DNA from 3 places in the Paenibacillus sp. DRB1-1 genome. Region 3 is predicted to be linked to each of the others. Evidence: riboswitches for the same ligand, from Rfam matches in the RefSeq annotation. Region 3 holds a riboswitch; each other region holds the start of a gene.
The links. Region 3 has a riboswitch for cobalamin ahead of metE (5-methyltetrahydropteroyltriglutamate--homocysteine S-methyltransferase). Riboswitches for the same ligand answer to the same signal wherever they lie in the genome.

Region 1 (6,596 bases), 2.0 Mb from region 3:
ATAATCCAAATGGCGTGCAATATAGTGAGCAGGAGCTGTGCGAGCTGGCAGAGGCGGCTGGCACAACGGGTACCGTGCTGGTGGTGGATGAAGCATTCATTGATTTTATTCCGATGGAACGGCGAATCTCACTGCTGCCTGTGCTGGATCGCTATCCTCATGTGATTTTGATCCGGTCAATGACCAAATTTTATGCCATTCCTGGCTTGCGATTGGGCTATGCGATTGCTCATCCGGACTATATCCGGCGAATGACGGCCAAACAGGTGACCTGGAGTGTGAATGGATTGGCGTTGCTGGCTGGGGAGGCGTGTTTGAGAAGTGGGCAAGCATATGAGCGCCAAACACAGGAGCTGATTGCTGCGGAGCGCAACCGCCTGTTGACCGCCTTGGCGGAATGGGGCTGCGGTGTCGTTCCCGGTGAAGCCAATTACGTGCTGGCAAGGGCGCCGGGTACGTGGAGCGCATCGGCTATTCAGCAGGCGCTTGGACAACGCGGAATTCTTATACGTAGCTGTGCTATGTATCCGGGACTGACGACGAGCCATTTTCGGATTGCGGTCAAGGATGCAGAAGCCAACGACTGGCTGCTGTCTGTATTGGGTGAAGTGCTGGAGGAGGAGCAGCGGCGTGACAGTTAGCTTGATTATCCTGGCAGCCTACCTTTTGGACAGGCTGATCGGTGATCCGAGGTGGTTGCCGCATCCAGTCATCGGTATGGGACATGCCATTTCGGCATTGGAAAAATTGATTCGCCGCCAGGTCCGAAGTGACCGGGGGCTAAAACGTGCGGGCATACTGCTTCCGCTCATTGTGGCGGGAGGCTCCTTTGCGCTCGCCTGGGCGCTATTGCACTTGCTTGCCTGGATTCATCCGTGGTTGTCTGTCGGCGTAGAAATGGTGCTGATTGCGACCACGATTGCTTCCAAAGGACTAAAGGACGCAGGAATGGCAGTATACCGAGCGTTGCAGGCGGATGACCTGGCTGCGGCACGGCGGGAGCTGGGCATGATAGTTGGGCGGGATACGCAACAGCTTGATGAGCCTGAGATTGTACGCGGTACCGTCGAAACGGTCGCTGAAAATATCGTGGACGCGATTATTTCCCCGCTTTTTTATGCCTTGATCGGGGGAGCACCCTTGGCGCTGGCTTATCGTGCTGTGAATACGCTTGATTCCATGGTTGGCTACAAAAATGAGAAGTATCTGAATTTAGGCTGGGCTTCAGCACGTCTGGATGATGTCGCTAACTACATTCCGGCACGCCTGACAGCGGCAATGCTTGTGGTAGCGGCGTGGATGTACAAGCGAGATGCTGCAAGAAGCTGGCGCACAGTCAAGCGAGACGCTCGTCTGCACCCAAGCCCGAACAGTGGCTTCCCGGAATCGGCTGTTGCTGGTGCACTGGGGATTCGTCTTGGAGGCTATAATGTGTATCATGGCGTGCGCTCCTTTCGTGCATACATGGGCGATTGGATACGACCGCTAGAGTCGAAAGATATACGGCATACGATCCAGCTGATGTTCGCCGTGTCCAGTATGTTTGTAGGATTGTGTTTGTTAGGAGCCGCAGGTTGTTTTGCCTTGGGATGGGTGCGGTGAGGAGTGACACACTGAATAATGATCGAGCAGGAAGTGACATTTCTTGAAACAAGATATAGCAGCAAAAAGGACGGTAGAATACGCACAAAGTCCGAACTCACAGGAGGATAAGGTGCCGTATGATGCTAAAGAAGATCTGCATTGGGACATGGAACTCGTGTTAGTTCGTCACGGTACAACCTTATGGAATAAGGAACGTCGATATCTGGGACACTCCGACTTAGGTTTGCTACCGGGAGCAGAGCAGGAATTAAAGCCTTTGCAAGAAAAATTGCAAGGGCAGTCCTTTGCTCGAATCTATTGCAGCGATTTAATGCGATGTCGCCAGACCCTGCAGATCATTGTGCCGGAATCAGAATTGACGTCTGGAGGTTCCCTATCTACTATGTCTCCTATGATGGAACCACGTCTGCGAGAGCTTCATTTTGGCGAGTGGGATGGAAAAACGTATGACATGCTCAAGGATGTGTCTTTGTATCGCGCTTGGATTGATGAGCCGCAACGGATAACCCCTCCTGGAGGAGAGTCTTGGGCAGATTTTGTGAATCGTCTACGGAAATTTCTTGACTCTCTGTATGAATGGCGTGTTGCTATGGAAGTTCAACCCATGGATTTGACTGCTGCGCCGCCCTCAGTTTTGGTCGTTACGCATGGTGGCGTAATTCGTCAGTTGGCTTGCATGCTGATACCGGGTCATGATTTTTGGAGTCTGAATCCGAGGCCGGGAGAATCATTTAGGATTCAATTGAGGTTGGCAGGACGGCACAATTACATAGCAGAAATGCTTCCTCATTAGGCTAGACACCAGCGGATAAAGAGGCTGTTTGGGTTGTAAGCCGCCTCTTTTTAACCTATAATCATCAAGTAAAAGAACGGCTTGACTACCACTACATCAAATATCCAGCAGACGAGGTCGGCGCAGCGTGATGAAACTATGGTTTCCCTTGCCTGCGCTGTTAAAAGGGAAGTCGGTGTGAGTCCGGCGCGGTCCCGCCACTGTAAATGGAAACATGCCCGTTAGTCCTTCTTTATGTGCTACTAAGCATATGAAAGAACTTCAGGACATGCATTTTACCATAAGTCAGGATACCTGCCCGTCCGCCTGTCACCATAATCCTTCGAGGAAAGGATGACGTGTTCGCAGTGACTGTCCATGCGGAAAGAAGCTGCCGCCTGCGCACGATCTGCGCTAACGTGACCCCTGTGTCCTGATATGAGGATGCGGGGTTTTTTTGATAGGAAAAGAAGGCTGGATTTAGAAGATATCTGATGATGTTCAAGTAACGCTCTTAACGATTTTTTTATGAAGGGGTGCAAATCATGGCAGGAAAAAAAATAAAGGTTTGGACAACAGGTCTATTGGTTCTGATTTTGGCAGTTGTGCTGAGTGCATGTGGCGCTAATGGAAAAAATGCTGAAAATAAAGAGAACCAGAATTCTTCACAGCAGCCGGGACAGACCGTAACCGCACAAGAGCCTCCGGGCAAAACAGTTTACCCACTCACGGTTAAGGATGCAACAGGACAGGAATTTACATTCAAAAAAGCGCCGGATAAAATCGTTTCCGTCTCCCCGGCAGAAACCGAGGCGCTGTTCGCCATCGGTCTGGATAAGGAAATAGTTGGCGTCTCCGACTACTCTGATTACCCGGAAGCAGCTACGAAAAAGCCTAAAGTAGGCGGTATTATGAAACCGAACGAAGAGGCGATCATTGCTGCTAACCCGGAAGTCGTTTTTGCAGGGATATCACTTAGTGAGCAGGCTACGACCAAGCTGCGCGACATGGGAATTATGATTTTTAAAACGGAACCGAAGACAGTTGAAGATGTCATAGCTAACATCGAATTGTATGGGAAAATCACCGATCATCAAAAAGAAGCGAGAGCGGTGACTGACAAGATGAGAGCAGATGTAGCGGAAGTGAAAGAAGGAGTTAAAAATATCGGTAAAGGGCAGAAGCTGCGGGTATACGTCGAGTTTTCACCAGGCTGGACAGTTGGTAAAGGCGAGTTTATGGACGAGCTGATTACGTTGGCGGGCGGCGAAAATGTAGGTGCCACGCAGAAGGGGTGGTACCAAATTAGTGAAGAAAATATTATTGCTGCGAACCCTGACGTGATTTTGTACAGCAAAAGTGTCAAGGACGACAAAACTGGTCAAACGCTCGGCGAAATCATTAAAGCTCGCAGTGGATGGGATCAAATATCGGCTGTTCGCCACAACCGGGTATTTGCCGTGGATGATAATTTGATCAGTCGTCCGGGGCCACGCGTAACGGAAGGTCTCAAGGAAGTGGCCAAGGGCGTGTATCCTGAAATTTTCAAATGAACCGTAAACTGATCGGCTTTGGAGGGACAGGTCTTGTCTTGCTGTTTCTGACGCTACTGCTCTGTCTTGGCATCGGCTCGGCCAAGCTTCCGGTCAGCCAGATCACGGGCATTCTGGTTAACCACCTTCCGTGGTTAGGCGATACGTTTACACCGGATTGGAATACATCCTCAGAGCAGATTATTTTGAAGGTCAGATTGCCACGAGTGTTACTGGGAATGTTGGTAGGGGCAGCGCTGGCGCTGGCGGGAGCCGGATTTCAGGGTGTGCTGCGTAATCCTTTGGCTGATCCGTATACACTGGGGGTATCCTCGGGGGCTTCGGTAGGAGCGGCAGTACTGATTTATTGGGGCCTTCAATTTTCATTTGTTGGCATATGGACGCTGCCGCTAGTGGCATTTACGACCGGAATGCTGACGCTGTGGATGGTGCTGACGTTGGCACGGGAAGGTAGAAAAATTCCGACACAAAGTCTCATTTTGTCGGGTGTGGTGATGCAATCCTTTCTGGGAGCGGTTGTTTCCTTTCTGACAGCCATGTCGAAGGAGACGGTCAATGAAATATTGTACTGGACGATGGGAAGTCTTAGTCTGCGCGGTTGGTCATATACAGGAATCCTTTTACCTTATGTGGTCATAGGACTGGTATTTCTATGGAATAAGGCACGTGTGCTGAATATTTTGGCTTTGGGTGAACGTCAGGCGGCTCACATGGGAGTTCATGTAGATGCGACGAAGCTATCTGTTCTGATCATTTCCACGCTGCTGACAGCAGCCGCTGTGTCGGTATGTGGAGTGATTGGCTTTGTGGGACTCGTTGTACCGCATATCATTCGTCTGGTGACAGGGCCTGATTACCGGATGATTGTTCCATTATCTGCGCTCGGTGGAGCTATTTTTATGGCCTGGGCAGATACGGCGGCTCGCACGTTGTTAGCCCCCACGGAAATTCCTCTGGGCGTGATGACGGCCTTTGTTGGGGCACCGTTCTTCGCATATCTCCTGTACCGGAACAAGAAGCTGCGCAGGGGGGAACTGCTGTGACAGAACAAAGTGAATCACAGAAGGTACGTGATCGGGCATTAGAGGTAGCGGGTCTGACACGTGCCTATGGAGAGTTCCATGCGTTAAAGAATATAAGCTGGAGCGTCGACGAAGGAACCTGGTGGGGGATTATTGGTCCGAACGGCAGTGGAAAATCGACCTTGCTGCATTTGCTTTCGGGTGTAGATCACCCAACTTCGGGAAACGTTCATATCTATGGCAAAAAGATCGGTAGCTACAGCAGAAAAGAGCTTTCCCGTCTCATAGCCGTACTCCAACAGGAAGGGCTTCCTTCAGTGGGATACACCGTCAGGGAAGTCGTAGAAATGGGACGTTTTCCTCATCAGGACTGGCTAGGCAGGGAAAAGGATGTTGATGTGGAGGCGATCACGGATCGCGTGCTGGAGCGATTGGGTCTTACCACGCTGGCGGACAGAGCATTGGACCGCTTGAGTGGGGGACAGCGACAGCGTGTAGCTTTGGCAAAAGTAATGGTGCAGGAGCCACGAATATTGCTGCTGGACGAGCCTACGACCTATCTGGACTTGCGCTATCAGCTTGAATTTATGGAACTACTGGCAGATTGGCGCCAAGAAACGGGTGTGACGATCATTGCGGTCTTGCATGATCTTAACTTGACAGCCCAATTTTGCGAAGATTTGCTTGTACTCAAGGATGGAATGGTTGAAGGATTGGGAGCTTCATCGAAGTTATTAACCGAGGATCGGATTCGACGAGTATACGGTGTTGAGCCTGTGATGCTTCCGCATCCCGATAGCGGTGTGCCGCAGCTCTTGCTGCGCAGGAGTGCTTCGGATACAGCAAATTAAATAAACGATGAAACACACTTAAAAAGAGCAGGGAGTGGAAGGTATGAACAACAAGCTGCGTCAGCTGATCGATAGCATTGCCCAGCCGGATGGGGTGGCGGCCTCGGCAGCTTCAGCCCATTTGGACCAATTAACAAAGCCACCGGGAAGTCTTGGAAAGTTGGAAAGTGTGGCCATTCAGCTAGCAGGAATTACAGGAGTGGACAAGCCTGAATTTGATCGTAAAACGGTTATGGTCATGGCTGCGGATCACGGGGTGTGTGAAGAGGGAGTCAGTGCCTTTCCGGCTGAGGTTACACAGCAAATGCTGTATAACATGCTGTCAGGTGGCGCGGCAATTAATGTGCTGGCACGCCATGCGGGCGCAGATGTCAAGGTGGTAGATGTTGGCGTGAATGCGGATGTCGCTCACGCGAATCTGGTGGACCGTAAGGTACGCATGGGTACTTCGAATATAGCTAAAGGGCCAGCGATGCTGCGTACGGAAGCGGAACAGGCGGTTTTGGCCGGAGCAGAAGCCGTAGCAGAAGCGGTTAAAGGTGGCACACGGCTATTCGTTACCGGAGAGCTGGGCATCGGGAATACGACAGCCAGCGCTGCGGTCGTATGTGCTCTCACTGGGCTAGAGCCGGAAGTTATCGTAGGCCGGGGGACGGGTGTAGATATGGCTGGGCTTACCCGTAAAATATCGGTTGTCTGCCGCGCATTAGACGTGAACCAGCCAGATGCAAATGATGGGCTCGACGTGCTCACTAAGGTCGGCGGTCTGGAGATTGCCGCCTTGGCAGGAGTC
Region 2 (6,596 bases), 210 kb from region 3:
ATGCAGCATCACGCCCCACTCTGGCTTGGGCGGCTGTACACCCAGTCCAAGAAAGGACAGCCCAGCGATCATCAGCACCACGCGTCCGATATCCCATACCGCATAAACCAACAACTGCGGCAACGCTTGTGGCAATACATAACGTCTCAGTATACGCGCGTGTGAATTGCCGGATAAACGGGCATACCGAACGTAGTCCTCCTGACAGGCTTTTTGAACCAGACTACGGATATACCGGACATAGCCCGCCCACCGTACCGCAATAATCGCAAGGGTCATGTTAACAAAACCCGGGCCCAAAATGCCCACAATTGCCACCGTTAAAATAATATCAGGAAAAGCCAGTACGCCGTCGATTCCCCGCATAATCAGCTGATCCACGCGTCCGCGCACATAACCAATGAGCAACCCTATAGGTAGACTGAAGCACAGCGTAGCTGCAGTAATTGCACATGCGATTAGCACGCTCGTCCGAATCCCGTAAATTAGCCGTGACAGCACATCCCGACCCAGATGATCCGTACCAAAAGGATATTTCCGACTGGGTGGTGCCAGACGGTTCAAAAGATCCACTTGAAGAGGATCATGAGGAGCGACCCATGGAGCCAATAACCCAAGCAGCACGATCAGACCAAACAGTATGCCTCCTGCCAGCAAGCTCCCTTGAAAGGAAAGCCGTATCTTTTTCATTTTCAGCTTCCCCCTTAACGCAAACGTAGCCTCGGATCTATCGCCGTCTGGACCACATCCACCAAACACTGAACTCCTACAATTAAAAATACGGCGAAAATAACATACCCCTGAATCACCGGATAATCTCGCTGGGTAATCGCATCTATAAAATACTTGCCCAACCCCGGCCATGAAAAAATGGTCTCGACGATGACATTACCTGCCAACATAAATGATAGATTGGTACCTAGCAGTGTAATCATAGGCAGAACCGCATGCTTAAATATCTCAAAAAACAGGATATGCATACGTGAAAAGCCTCGAGCCTTCGCTGCTTTCACAAAATTCCGGTCACCCAGCTCCAGCATTTGAGCGCGCAGTACACGGGCTTGCACCGCTCCCAAACCTGCGCCAAGAGTCAGCGCTGGGAGCACTAGATGCGCCCAGTCCTCCCTTCCCATGGATGGGAGCCAGCCCAGGCGAACGGAGAATAGATAGATCAACAGAAACCCAAGCCAAAAAGAGGGAATCGACGATCCCAGCAGGGCAAACAGCCTGCCCAGACGATCCAGTGGGCCGCTGATTTTTAGCGAGGCAGCCAGTCCCAGCCCCAGCGTAAGCACCGTCATGACGGCAAAGCCCGCAGCAGCTAGCTCCACAGTAGCAGGCAGTCTGTTCCATAGTTCGGCTAGCACGGATTCCTTGGATACATACGAGGTGCCCCAATGCCCTGTGAACACATCTCGCAGCCAGTTCACATATTGAATATGAAGCGGCTCGTTTAAGCCCAGTTCCTGCCGTAGCGTCTTCAACGCCTCCTCAGAGGCAGGGACATTATGCGCGGTGAGCAAAATGGTAGCAGGGTCACCAGGAGCCAGCCGCATCAGTACAAAAGTCAGCGTGGATACAACGAATACAATGATGAGCAGCTGCGCCACACGTTCCAGTATAAAACGAATCATAGGATACGCAGCTCGTTATTCCGCAATATCAGATTGCGCTGTAATGTAGTAATACTCGATTGGATGGGGTGTAAAACCCTCCACCCCTTTTTTCACACCAAACACATTATCAGGATGCACAATGAACGACTGTGGCAAATCCGCATTGATGATATCCAGCGCTTGTAGTGTCACAGCATTACGCTGCGCTGTATCCTTCGCCAGCTTCAAGCTGTTAAGAATACTCTCTAGCGGTTTGGAACTATATCGGCTTACATTGGCTTCGCTTTTCGAAGAATAAAACATGTCCATAAAATATTGCGGCTCTCCTGTATGAGCAGTAAGCATACTGTACATAGCAAAATCCCAATCGTTTTTGGTCAACGCCTCGTCGATATTTTCCACCTTGCGAATCTTGACCTGGATTCCCTCTTTCAGCAATTGGCTTTGGATGACCTCAGCCATAACAGAGAGCTCCGGACGCTGAGGGAAAGTCAGCAGCGTAACCTCGAACGGCTTGCCTTGCTTAGTCCATGTCCCTTGGGCGTCCTTCTGCCAGCCATCCTTCGTCAACAGCTGCTCTGCCGTTCCCCCCAGCGCTTTACGCTCAACTTTACCAAAGGGAAGAATGCTCGGGAACGGACTGCTTGCTTCCGTACCGAAGCCTCTCATGACGGCGCTCACAATCGATGTGCGCGGAATCAGGCTGTCCACCACCTTACGGTTCGCCGCATCCTTGAATACTGGCGATTCCATATTGTACACGATCATATGGGTGCGCAAGGAGGGAGCCGACAGTACTTGTAGCTTGTCGTTCTTTTTCAGCACCTCTGCGTTATCAACCGGAATATCGGTCGCTACGTCCACCTCGCCGGATTGCAGCGCCATCAGGCGCGAATTCCCGTCCGTAATGAACTTCATCGTCGCTTCAGCCAGTCGTGCCTTCTCGCCCCAATATCCGTCATAACGCTCTACGACCAACGATTGGTCCTTGTTGAACGCTTTGATTTTAAAGGCGCCTGTCATCGCTGGGTAGCTCTGCTCATCTTTCATCGATGCCACATCCAGTACAATCGTCGATGGATCAGCTAGATTGGACACCAACGCCGCATTCGGCTGGTTTGTCGTGATTTTCAAAGCCAGCGGGCCGCTTACATCAATGGACTTCACATTCAGTAAATCCTTCGCCAGATGGCTTTTCTCGATAGAGCGCAGTAAAGATGCTTTTACACTTGCTGCATCCATACTCTTTCCATCATGAAAAGTGACTTTATCCTGCAAGCTGAACGTCCAAACTGTAGGACTATCCTGCTTCCACTCTTTTGCCAGCCAAGCCACAGGCTCCAGCTCTTCATTCAAACGTACTAGTGTCTCACCTGCACCGGATCGCATCACATCCCAGCTATTATCTCCGTGCGGGTCAACGCCCGACGGTTTCCATGTATACGCCATTACCAGCTTTTTATCTGTCGCTGTTTGTTGTACTGACGCGTTTTCACCCTTACCGGAGCTATCCGATGTCTTATTGCTGGCACATCCCGAAAGAGCCATAACTGCCAGCAACAGCATCACCCCTGTACATATCAACCATGAACGCCTGCTACGATTGCTAATCATTCGATGAATCCCCCTCTATCTTGTAAAAGCATATAAACCTAACGCAAAACGCGAAAAAAGCATTCCGGACTACTTGATCAGCAGTCAGAAATGCTTTCATTATAAAATGTCAAAACTCACCTCGAAGCCAACTCCAAAAACATAGAAGGGATCAGATCGGTTTCAGACATTCCGTATGCAGCACGCCTAACCACCTCCCCAGCATCCCGTGGGTCTGACAGTGATGTCAAAACAGGCAGGTCTCCTGACTCCAGGCGCATCTTTCAGGCCTTCCCGGTTCTTCACAGTTCCAGTGGCTGTTCTGAAAGCTCCAGCAGTATCCTGCTGATGCCTGTATACAGTGGCGGGCCCGTGTCGGAATCAACCGAACTTCCCTTTTAAGTGAACACGCTCAAAATCCATCTACATGGTCTCAACAAAACCCCGTACACAGAGTCGTCCGGTTCACACCTGTTTTCTTCCTTTATTTCTTTCCATTACGATCTTATTTTGTTGTCACAGGCTTGTCAATAAATGCTGCACAATAATTTAAATTTGAACGATAAGGTAGAAACAAGACGTAACCTCCAATTGCGTGCACGCAATTGAAGTGTTAAAATTAGGTATAGAGATAATCATCGTGTCCGTATACTAAAAAGAGTCTTCGCCGCGCCAACGGCAAAGACTCTTAGGACTTGAAAGGCTGTGGATCACCACCACGGCGCGCTGCATAACTAAATGTCAATGCAAACGAAACCCACCGTTAGGGGCCAACCTAATTACGCGGTGGGTTTTCGCTTGTTCCGAAATTTTCGACGTAGCCAGCGATAAAGTTTACGAATACTAAACACCAGGCTTAGTAACGTAACCATCCAACGCAACACATCGTAGCACGACACAAGTGTGACCATCGGCTTCACCCCCTTTCGGGAAGCTGCACCGTGGTCCGAAAACATCCACCACTATTCAAAATCCATAAGGTAAATTATACCACGACCTTGCCCACTACTCTAGCAAATTCCTCTAGTAAATAAATCAACTTAAGAGTTAACTTTAGCGCCACTGCACAGTCTCTATATGTCCCCAGACGGCAAGGGTATCTACTATTTAGGCAGCGCCTCTCAGAAGAATCAGGAGGAAGGACGCGGCGTGTACTTTACTTCGAAAATCCAAACCCCGATCTTTATACAGGAAGAGGGTTTCATCAATAACTTCATGCTGCTTAATAAATAACCAGTTCTGGATAACTCCATGCCAAAAAGCCGGAAAAGAGGCATACGTCCTCTTTCCGGCTATCTTATTTTTTCCTAATCATCAAACCTTCTGTGGAACCTCCTGAACCGTCACGCTTTTGACCGATTCGCCCTGTTTTCTCGTCAAAACGATGTTCAAGACAATCGCTGTAATCGAGCCCGAAACGATACCATTTTGCAACAGCATTTTGGCAAAGCTCGGCAGCTGGTCGAACATTTGTGGAAGAACGGCAGAGCCTAGGCCCACGGCAATGCTGCATGCTGCGATCAGCAGATTGCTTTCCTTCCGCAGATCCACTTCTGACAGAATAGACATGCCTGATGCAGCGACCGAGCCGAACATGACGATCATCGCCCCGCCCAGCACAGCGTTAGGAATCACTGTCGTTAAGGCAGCCAGCTTAGGAAGCAAACCAAGAACAACCATGATACCGCCGGCAGCAAAAATAACGTTCCGCGATTTGACGCGTGTGAGTGAAATCAGACCAACATTTTGCGAGAAAGCTGTATAAGGAAACGCGTTAAAAATACCCCCAAGCATAATCGCAAGTCCTTCGGAACGCAGACCATTGACGATCTGCTTCTGCTCCACCTTCTGATCAATTGCTTTGCCTACTGCCAAATAAACGCCTGTAGACTCAACCATACTGACAATATTGACGATAATCATCGTACAAACTGCCATAATGCTAAACTCTGGCTTACCAAAATAAAACGGCTGCGCAACACTCAACCATGAAGCCTCCGCCACGGGAGCAAAATGCACCATTCCCATTCCATAAGCAACCACTGTGCCCGCGAACAACCCAATAAGCACGGAAATCGAGCGCAAAAAGCCTTTTGCCAACCGATTCACAAGCAGAATAACCAGTAGTGTGACTAAGGCCAACAGCAAATTACGTGGCTGTCCAAAATCCGCGCTGCCCTGACCCCCTGCTACATTGTTCATCGCCACCGGAATAAGGGATAGACCGATAATCGTAACCACCGAACCCGTAACCACCGTCGGGAAAAAGCGTAGCAGCTTGCCATACAACGGTGCCGCTAACACCACGAATATACCAGACAAAATAATGGCACCATACGCTGTCGCTAAATTTGAGGTCGAAGCAATCGCGATGATGGGCCCTACTGCCGTAAACGTACAACCTAAAATGACAGGCAGTCTACTACCGAAAAAGCGTGTGCCCATAATCTGTAATAATGTAGCAATCCCGCAAGTGAACAGATCGGCAGCCACCAAATAAGCCATCTGGGCTGGCGTCAGGTGCAATGCTCCCCCTACAATTAGAGGTACAGCAATTGCTCCAGCGTACATCGCCATGACATGCTGGAAGCCCAGCGCGAATAACTTTTGTTTACTTAACATCCCACATTCTCCTTAACGGGAGGAATCACCGCGCCAGCTTCCTCTATAAAATGAACCTCGCCTGGTGCCATGGAAGCGATACGCGCAAGAGAGCGCACAGCAATGCCTCTTTGCTCCAACAGTCCACGGCCTTCCTGGAAGCTCTTCTCAATCACACAGCCAACCCCAGCCAGCTCCGCTCCTGCTTCCTTTACAATATCCGTAAGTCCGACCAATGCTGCACCAGTAGCCAAAAAATCATCTACGATCAGTACATGGTCGCTGGCATCGAGATATTTTTGGGAAATACTCACCTGATAAGTTTCCTGCCGAGTGAATGAATGAACCTCAGCGAAGTAGACCTGCTCATTCAGCGTGATTGCCTTCTTTTTCTTCGCATAAATGAACGGGACTCCCAAGGCAATAGCAGTAGCCATAGCAAATTGAATACCACTAGCTTCAATTGTAAGCACCTTGGTGATCGGAGCACTGCCGAAAAGGCGTGCAAACTCCTTACCAATCTCCAATGCTAATGCTGTATCTACCTGATGATTCAAAAATGAATCTACCTTTAATACGGTGTCAGATAAAATCTGTCCCTCTTGACGAATACGTTCCTCCAAAGCTTTCATTATGCGAGTATCGCTCCTTCTGTACTTTAAAATAGTATAAAACCTGCCAAAACCAAAAAAAGGACAGGCTCCCTTGAGTTGTTTCTCAAGTGAAGCCTGTCCTTGGGGTTATAATCCCTGACGGATTGGCGCACAAATAAATGCCCGCATTCAT
Region 3 (6,596 bases):
ATATTTCCCAAGGCCGGGTGTCCCAGTTGAAAAAGCTACTCTAAACCTTCTCGAAACAATATCCCAAGATCATATATTATGTACTCGCAAGCCTATCATTTTCATCGTAACTATGATTGCCAGATATAGAGTAAGGTACATATCCGTGGATGTGTCCCTTACTCTGTATCTGGCTTTTTTATACCGCCCACTCCTATCAATGTGACAATAGTCACATACTCTCAATGTTTACGTATATACAATATATAGATCGAAACAATTGGTTAACACAAGATATCATCAATATGTTGTTTTTGTGAAAAATATATATATTTTACTATATGGAGGGTTTTACGATGAAGGTGCTGGAGGAACATCAATTATACGACATCGGCGAGCGGGTCATTGGGGCACAAGATCTGGACATGCTACGGGAGAATGCGAATTTGAATGGAGAATCGTTCAGTGGCAAAATGAGCAAGCTTGGGTCCGAGTATGCCAAATGGTATGCGCGCCTGCGGGTACTTCCGCCTGAACTGACGAACGCGATTGACCACGGATATGTATATGTTCACGATTTGGACCAATATGCGCTCGGAACTACGAATTGTATCTTTATCCCTTTTGGTCGTTTACTGCGAGACGGCTTCAATACAGGCAACGGCTCTGTGCGCACACCGCAAACGATTATGTCCGCTATGGCACTGGTCGCCATCATATTCCAGTCTCAGCAAAACAGCCAATTCGGAGGTGTCTCCGCCAATAAAATAGATTGGGACCTTGCCCCATACGTTGCCCGGTCCTTCCGCAAGCATCTGCGCAAGGGACTACGGTTGTTCGAGGAAGAGATAGAATCCAGTCTGTCTGACGACGAACTACATATGGCCAATCCCTATTTGCAAGAAGTCTGCCCTCGTTCATACGCATTCGCACGCGAAGAAACGGAAACGGAAACCCGCCAGGCTGCCGAATCGCTCATTCATAACCTGAACACCATGAGCAGTCGGGCGGGTGGACAGATTCCATTCACTTCACTGAATTACGGAATGTGCACGTCTGCTGAAGGACGGCTTGTTACTCAATCGCTGCTGGAGGCCACTATTCGCGGCTTGGGTAGCGGGGAAACTCCTATTTTTCCGCAGCATATTTTCCAATGCAAAGAGGGAATCAACCAGGCAGAAGGCGACGTCAATTATGATTTGTTCTTACGGGCGGTAGAATGCTCTAGCAGACGGATGTATCCCAATTTTGTGAATGTGGATGCCACCTTCAACTTGCCTTTTTACCGTGCTGATGACCCGGATACCATTATAGCGACAATGGGTTGCCGTACCCGTACCATTTCTGACCGTTTCGGCAGAAACCGGCAGAGTGGCAAGGGAAATCTCTCCTTCAATACCATTAATCTGGTGCGGCTTGGCATTGAGTATGGTATTTGCACAGGCAAACGCCTGACACCTGACCGTGATCGCTTTGATGCGAGACTGGAAGAAGTTATGCGCATTGCGGTGGATGGCCTAATCCATCGCTATCAAATCCAGACCAGCCAGCCGGCCAAAGCTTCGGACTTTATGATGCGTGAAGGGGTATGGGAAGGTGGAGAAGAACTGGCGCCAGAGGATAAGGTGGGAAGCGTACTAAAGCACGGTACGCTTTCGATCGGGTTCATCGGGCTGGCTGAGTGCATGAAGGCACTATACGGGAAACACCACGGGGAGGATGATTTCGTATACCGCGAGGCACAGCGAATCATCACTTCCATGCGCGTGTATTGCGATCGAATGAGTGAACATCACAATTTAAATATTACATTGTTCGCTACGCCTGCCGAAGGTCTGTCGGGCAAATTCACATTGCTGGATCAACGTGATTTCGGGATTATTCCTGAGGTAAATGATCGAGAATATTACACGAATTCTTTTCATATTCCCGTGTATTACACACTCCCGGCTGCTCGTAAAATCAGCTTGGAAGCTCCGTTCCATAACCTATGCAACGCTGGTGCGATTTCATACATCGAGCTGGACGGCAATGCGCGGAATAACCCGGATGCGTTTCTTAAAATTGTTCAGTACGCGCTGCATCAGAACATCGGCTACTTCTCTATCAACCACCCGGTGGATCGTTGTACGGAATGTGGTTATGAAGGGATTATCGGGACAAGCTGCCCCCAATGCGGCACAGATGAGGAACATACACACTTTCAGCGCTTACGTCGGGTAACCGGATATCTGACAGGAGATTATACCGTTCGCTTTAATGCTGCAAAACAGGCAGAAGTTCGAGACCGGGTGAAACATAAGTGAATTTGTGTGGCTACATTCCGGAATCTCTGAACGAAGGATACGGCCTGCGCACCGTCGTGTTCATTAGCGGTTGCCGCCATGCCTGTCCCGGATGCTTTAATCCAGCGTCGTGGAGCTTCCGTGCAGGTGAGCCATTCACACCCCAACGACAACAGGAAGTCATTCGTGACATCATGGATAATCCGTTGTTGGACGGACTGACTCTCTGCGGGGGAGATCCGTTTTTCTCAGCAGCAGAATGCTCGCAATTTGTGCGTGACTTCCGCAAGGCCTGTCCCGACCGAACCGTGTGGGCTTATACTGGCTTTGTCTATGAAGATTTACTCACAGATCAGGAGCGACAGGAGCTAGCGCTTTTGTGCGATGTGATTGTGGATGGTCGTTTTGTAGAACAGCAAAAGGACCTGACCCTTCCCTTCCGGGGCAGTCGCAACCAGCGTCTGGTGGATGTGAGAGCCAGTATTCAGGCAGGCTATACCGTTTCATTGGCATAAGGCGATGTCTACCCAGAAGGCAAGATGCTATATCTAATGTAAGACAAGTCCCCCTCACGGGTAAGGCTTGTCTTTTTTTCATATGCTAACAGATTCCATTGGAGTTTCTATTGCGCATCCTGTAAGTTTCACTTATGATGGTGAACAAGTATACGAGTGCATAATTATTCGTCATACCTCAACCGCATAGCTTGGAGATAGGTGTCTGTTCTATTCAGATCAGGCTTAAAAGGGAAGCCGGCGCAAATCCGGCACGGTCCCGCCACTGTAAACGGGGAACTTTCAGCTGTTCATATATCCACTGGTCCACAGACCGGGAAGGAATGCTGAGAGTCATGATCCGTAAGTCAGGAGACCTGCCTATTTTAACAACATCGCAAGTACCTACGGAAGATAGGGAGGTGTTAAGAGCAGTCGCCGTATTTTTGATTTTTCAATCACGGAGGCATTCTTTCCCCTACTTATTTTTAACTCTGGGGGGAAGAATGCCTTTTTTGGTACGTAAAAATAAAACAGCTACCCACTAGGAGGAAAAGTACATGTCCATTATTGAATGGCCTGAATTGTCCGGCTTGATTAGCAGTAATCTGGGATATCCACGTATCGGCGAAAACCGGGAATGGAAGAAAACACTGGAACGCTTCTGGAACGGCAGCATTGACGAAAGCGAACTGCAAACGGAGATGAAAAGATTAAGGTTGGAGCATCTGAGCAAGCAGCGTGACAAGGGGATTGATCGCATTCCTGTCGGAGACTTCTCCTATTACGATCACATGCTGGATACATCTGTGATGTTCGGTCTGGTACCCGAACGGTTCAACCATCGTCCCGCAGGTCCGGTTCCTCTGTCCGTGTATTTCGGGATCGCTCGTGGACAGAAGGGAGCAACCGCCAGTGAAATGACCAAATGGATGAATACCAATTATCACTACATCGTTCCTGAATTGGCAAACGCAGTCCCGGTGTTCACTGAAAATAAACCTTTACAGGCTTATCGTGAAGCAAAACAAGAACTAGGCATTGATGGGAAACCGGTCCTCATCGGCCCCTATTCATTCGTTACCCTTTCCAAAGGCTATGATCATAAGGATTTGGCCACCATCGTACGAAGCTTCCTGCCACTGTACACCCGTATCCTGTCTGAACTAGCGGCAGAAGGCGTTCAGTGGGTCCAAATCGATGAACCTGTCCTGACCACCTCATTCCCGGCAGAGGATTTGGACATTATTCAGGAAGTCTATGAAGCTTTAACTCAAGCTGCGCCCTCTTTAAATATAATGCTGCAAACCTACTTTGGCAGCCTGGACCATTATGAGCGTCTGTCCGCACTTCCGGTACAGGGACTGGGTCTTGATTTTGTGTATGATGATGGCGAAAATCTTCAGCATATATTACAGCATGGCTTCCCTAAAGGAAAAACGCTGGGCGCTGGGGTCATTGACGGGCGCAATATATGGCGCAGCGACCTGAACGCTGTGGCTGCCCTGCTGGGTCAGTTAGCAGAACAAACCACTGCCGCACAGCTTATCGTACAGCCATCATGCAGTCTGCTGCATGTGCCAGTCAGTCTGGAGGCAGAGCAAAAGCTGGACAAGGAGCTGGTGCAAGCGCTGGCCTTTGCCGATGAAAAGCTGGAGGAAATCGCCGTCCTGACGGCTGCACTTGGCAAACACGATCCTTCCGCACTCGCCAAGCTTGAGCAAAGTGCGGATGCGGTAACCCGTTTCAACAGCTCAGCGGCACGCGTACAGACAGCTGCAGATCTGGCCGACCTGTTGGCAAAAGAGCCTCTGTCACGCAGCGTTCCTTTCGCCGAGCGTCGTGAGATTCAGCAAAATAAGCTGAAGTTGCCTCCGCTGCCGACGACGACCATTGGTAGCTTCCCGCAAACCGCCGAGATCCGCAAGGCCCGCCTGCACTATCGCAAAGGAGAAGGGTCTGCCGAGCAATACCGGGCGTTCATCCAACAGCAAATTAAGGAATGGATTGATATTCAGGAGGACATTGGCATTGACGTGCTTGTACACGGCGAATTTGAGCGGACCGATATGGTTGAATTTTTTGGCGAAAAGCTGAACGGCTTTGCTTTTACGCAAAACGGATGGGTGCAGTCCTACGGCTCCCGCTGTGTCAAACCGCCGATTATATACGGAGACGTTTCCTTCGATCAGCCCATGACCGTGGAAGAAACGGCATTCGCCCAATCGTTAACCTCCAAGCCTGTTAAGGGAATGCTTACAGGCCCTGTGACCATTTTGAACTGGTCTTTTGAACGCAACGATATTCCTCGTAGTCAAGTTGCTTTACAATTGGCTCTGGCATTACGGGCAGAGGTAGAGGCACTGGAACAAGCGGGCATCGGCATGATTCAGGTCGATGAGCCTGCAATTCGTGAAGGGCTTCCACTGAAAAAAGAACAACAGCAAGCCTATCTGGATTGGGCGGTTCAAGCCTTCCTTGTGACCACGGCCACCGTTGAGCCTGCGACCCAAATCCATACGCACATGTGCTATTCCGAATTTCAGCATATGATTCAGTCCATCTCCGATATGGATGCCGACGTTATATCTATTGAAACTTCACGAAGTCACGGAGAACTGATTGTCAGCTTTGAAGATCAGGTATACGACAAGGGCATCGGTCTGGGCGTGTACGACATCCACAGTCCGCGCATCCCCGATGTATCCGAAATGCTAAGCATGATCCAGCGTGCCCTGCGCGTACTGCCATCAGATTTGTTCTGGGTTAATCCAGACTGTGGTCTGAAAACCCGCACCAAGGAGGAATCTGTCGCCGCCTTGCGACTAATGGTACAAGCGGCTCAAGCAGCCCGGGCTGCATTGGCTGTTTCCAACTAATTTTTTTATCGTATCGAATAGCGCCATCATTTCACCTTATCCTATTCCCCTTCCCCGCCCTTTTTGCTAAAAGCCGGGAAGGGGGATTTATTCTAGGTCATATAATGTATAAACGCCTTGAATATGCTCCATTTTCATCTGCTTCATATGTACGCCTAAGCCATGTTCTCGATCCCAGGAACAACTAAAATTCAAATACAATTCATCCTTTGCCGATGAGTCGGAAATTAGTATAGACATAAGTTGTATTCGATCCAGCAATTGTTCCGGCCGCTCCACATAAGGCGCATATTCATCGGGGTCCTCTCCCCATGTACTGTAAGCATTCCGGTACTTTTCCACTATGCCAGCATAATGATGGTGTATGGACTCCAACACTTGAGGATGAATAGCTGACGAATATTCCATATACTGCTCCCATGTCTTTTTTTGCAGGTCTGTAGGTTCTGCTATAGCCTGTGCCTGTTCTTCGGAGTCGGCTCCCACGATAAATTCAACTTCTACTTCCGAGGGTTGCCCGCAAAAATTAAGATGCACTACACCACGCAGAACAACCTCCTCAGATACATCCCAAGGCTCATCATCCTGTTCCAGTTCCATATACCAATGTTTCCAGTCCACCCTTTACCCACCTCTTCATAAAAAGTAATCTATAACCCTATTGAATACTTTACAATCTATCATTTTAATGAATGAAATTAAAGTAGCATCCTATTTGTGCTTCCAGCCATATTTCGAGGAATTCCCAAATAAAACTACTTTTTTCTACAACATTCGCTATTCATTGAAGCCTTCAAGAAAGAAAATCCGCCCATTTTGGCACAAATATTTTATTATTAAAAATTTAGTACCTTGCATTAATCAGTACATGATGTTAAATTATACCTGACTACTGTTCTATAATTAGTACCCGTGACAAATTATGCACAAACACACGTTTCTTCCCCTTATTCCGAACG

Region 1: another riboswitch for cobalamin. It lies ahead of ACQW03_RS04500 (ABC transporter substrate-binding protein); the one in region 3 lies ahead of metE (5-methyltetrahydropteroyltriglutamate--homocysteine S-methyltransferase).
Region 2: another riboswitch for cobalamin. It lies ahead of ACQW03_RS12095 (ABC transporter substrate-binding protein); the one in region 3 lies ahead of metE (5-methyltetrahydropteroyltriglutamate--homocysteine S-methyltransferase).

What each region holds. Positions count from the first base shown of each region.
Region 1 is NZ_JBODQH010000001.1:984,646-991,241, reverse strand. Features, by position in the region: gene cobD (threonine-phosphate decarboxylase CobD) at 1-641, shown strand, start outside; gene cbiB (adenosylcobinamide-phosphate synthase CbiB) at 631-1,602, shown strand; gene ACQW03_RS04505 (histidine phosphatase family protein) at 1,646-2,398, shown strand; cobalamin riboswitch at 2,521-2,714, shown strand; gene ACQW03_RS04500 (ABC transporter substrate-binding protein) at 2,923-3,930, shown strand; gene ACQW03_RS04495 (FecCD family ABC transporter permease) at 3,927-4,973, shown strand; gene ACQW03_RS04490 (ABC transporter ATP-binding protein) at 4,970-5,803, shown strand; gene cobT (nicotinate-nucleotide--dimethylbenzimidazole phosphoribosyltransferase) at 5,847-6,596, shown strand, end outside.
Region 2 is NZ_JBODQH010000001.1:2,725,460-2,732,055, reverse strand. Features, by position in the region: gene nikC (nickel transporter permease) at 1-690, opposite strand, end outside; gene nikB (nickel ABC transporter permease) at 705-1,634, opposite strand; gene ACQW03_RS12095 (ABC transporter substrate-binding protein) at 1,650-3,230, opposite strand; cobalamin riboswitch at 3,448-3,651, opposite strand; gene ACQW03_RS12090 (nucleobase:cation symporter-2 family protein) at 4,524-5,831, opposite strand; gene ACQW03_RS12085 (xanthine phosphoribosyltransferase) at 5,825-6,442, opposite strand.
Region 3 is NZ_JBODQH010000001.1:2,936,359-2,942,954, reverse strand. Features, by position in the region: gene ACQW03_RS13045 (AbrB/MazE/SpoVT family DNA-binding domain-containing protein) at 1-44, shown strand, start outside; gene ACQW03_RS13040 (anaerobic ribonucleoside triphosphate reductase) at 336-2,285, shown strand; gene nrdG (anaerobic ribonucleoside-triphosphate reductase activating protein) at 2,282-2,779, shown strand; cobalamin riboswitch at 2,962-3,157, shown strand; gene metE (5-methyltetrahydropteroyltriglutamate--homocysteine S-methyltransferase) at 3,319-5,637, shown strand; gene ACQW03_RS13025 (DUF6985 domain-containing protein) at 5,725-6,258, opposite strand.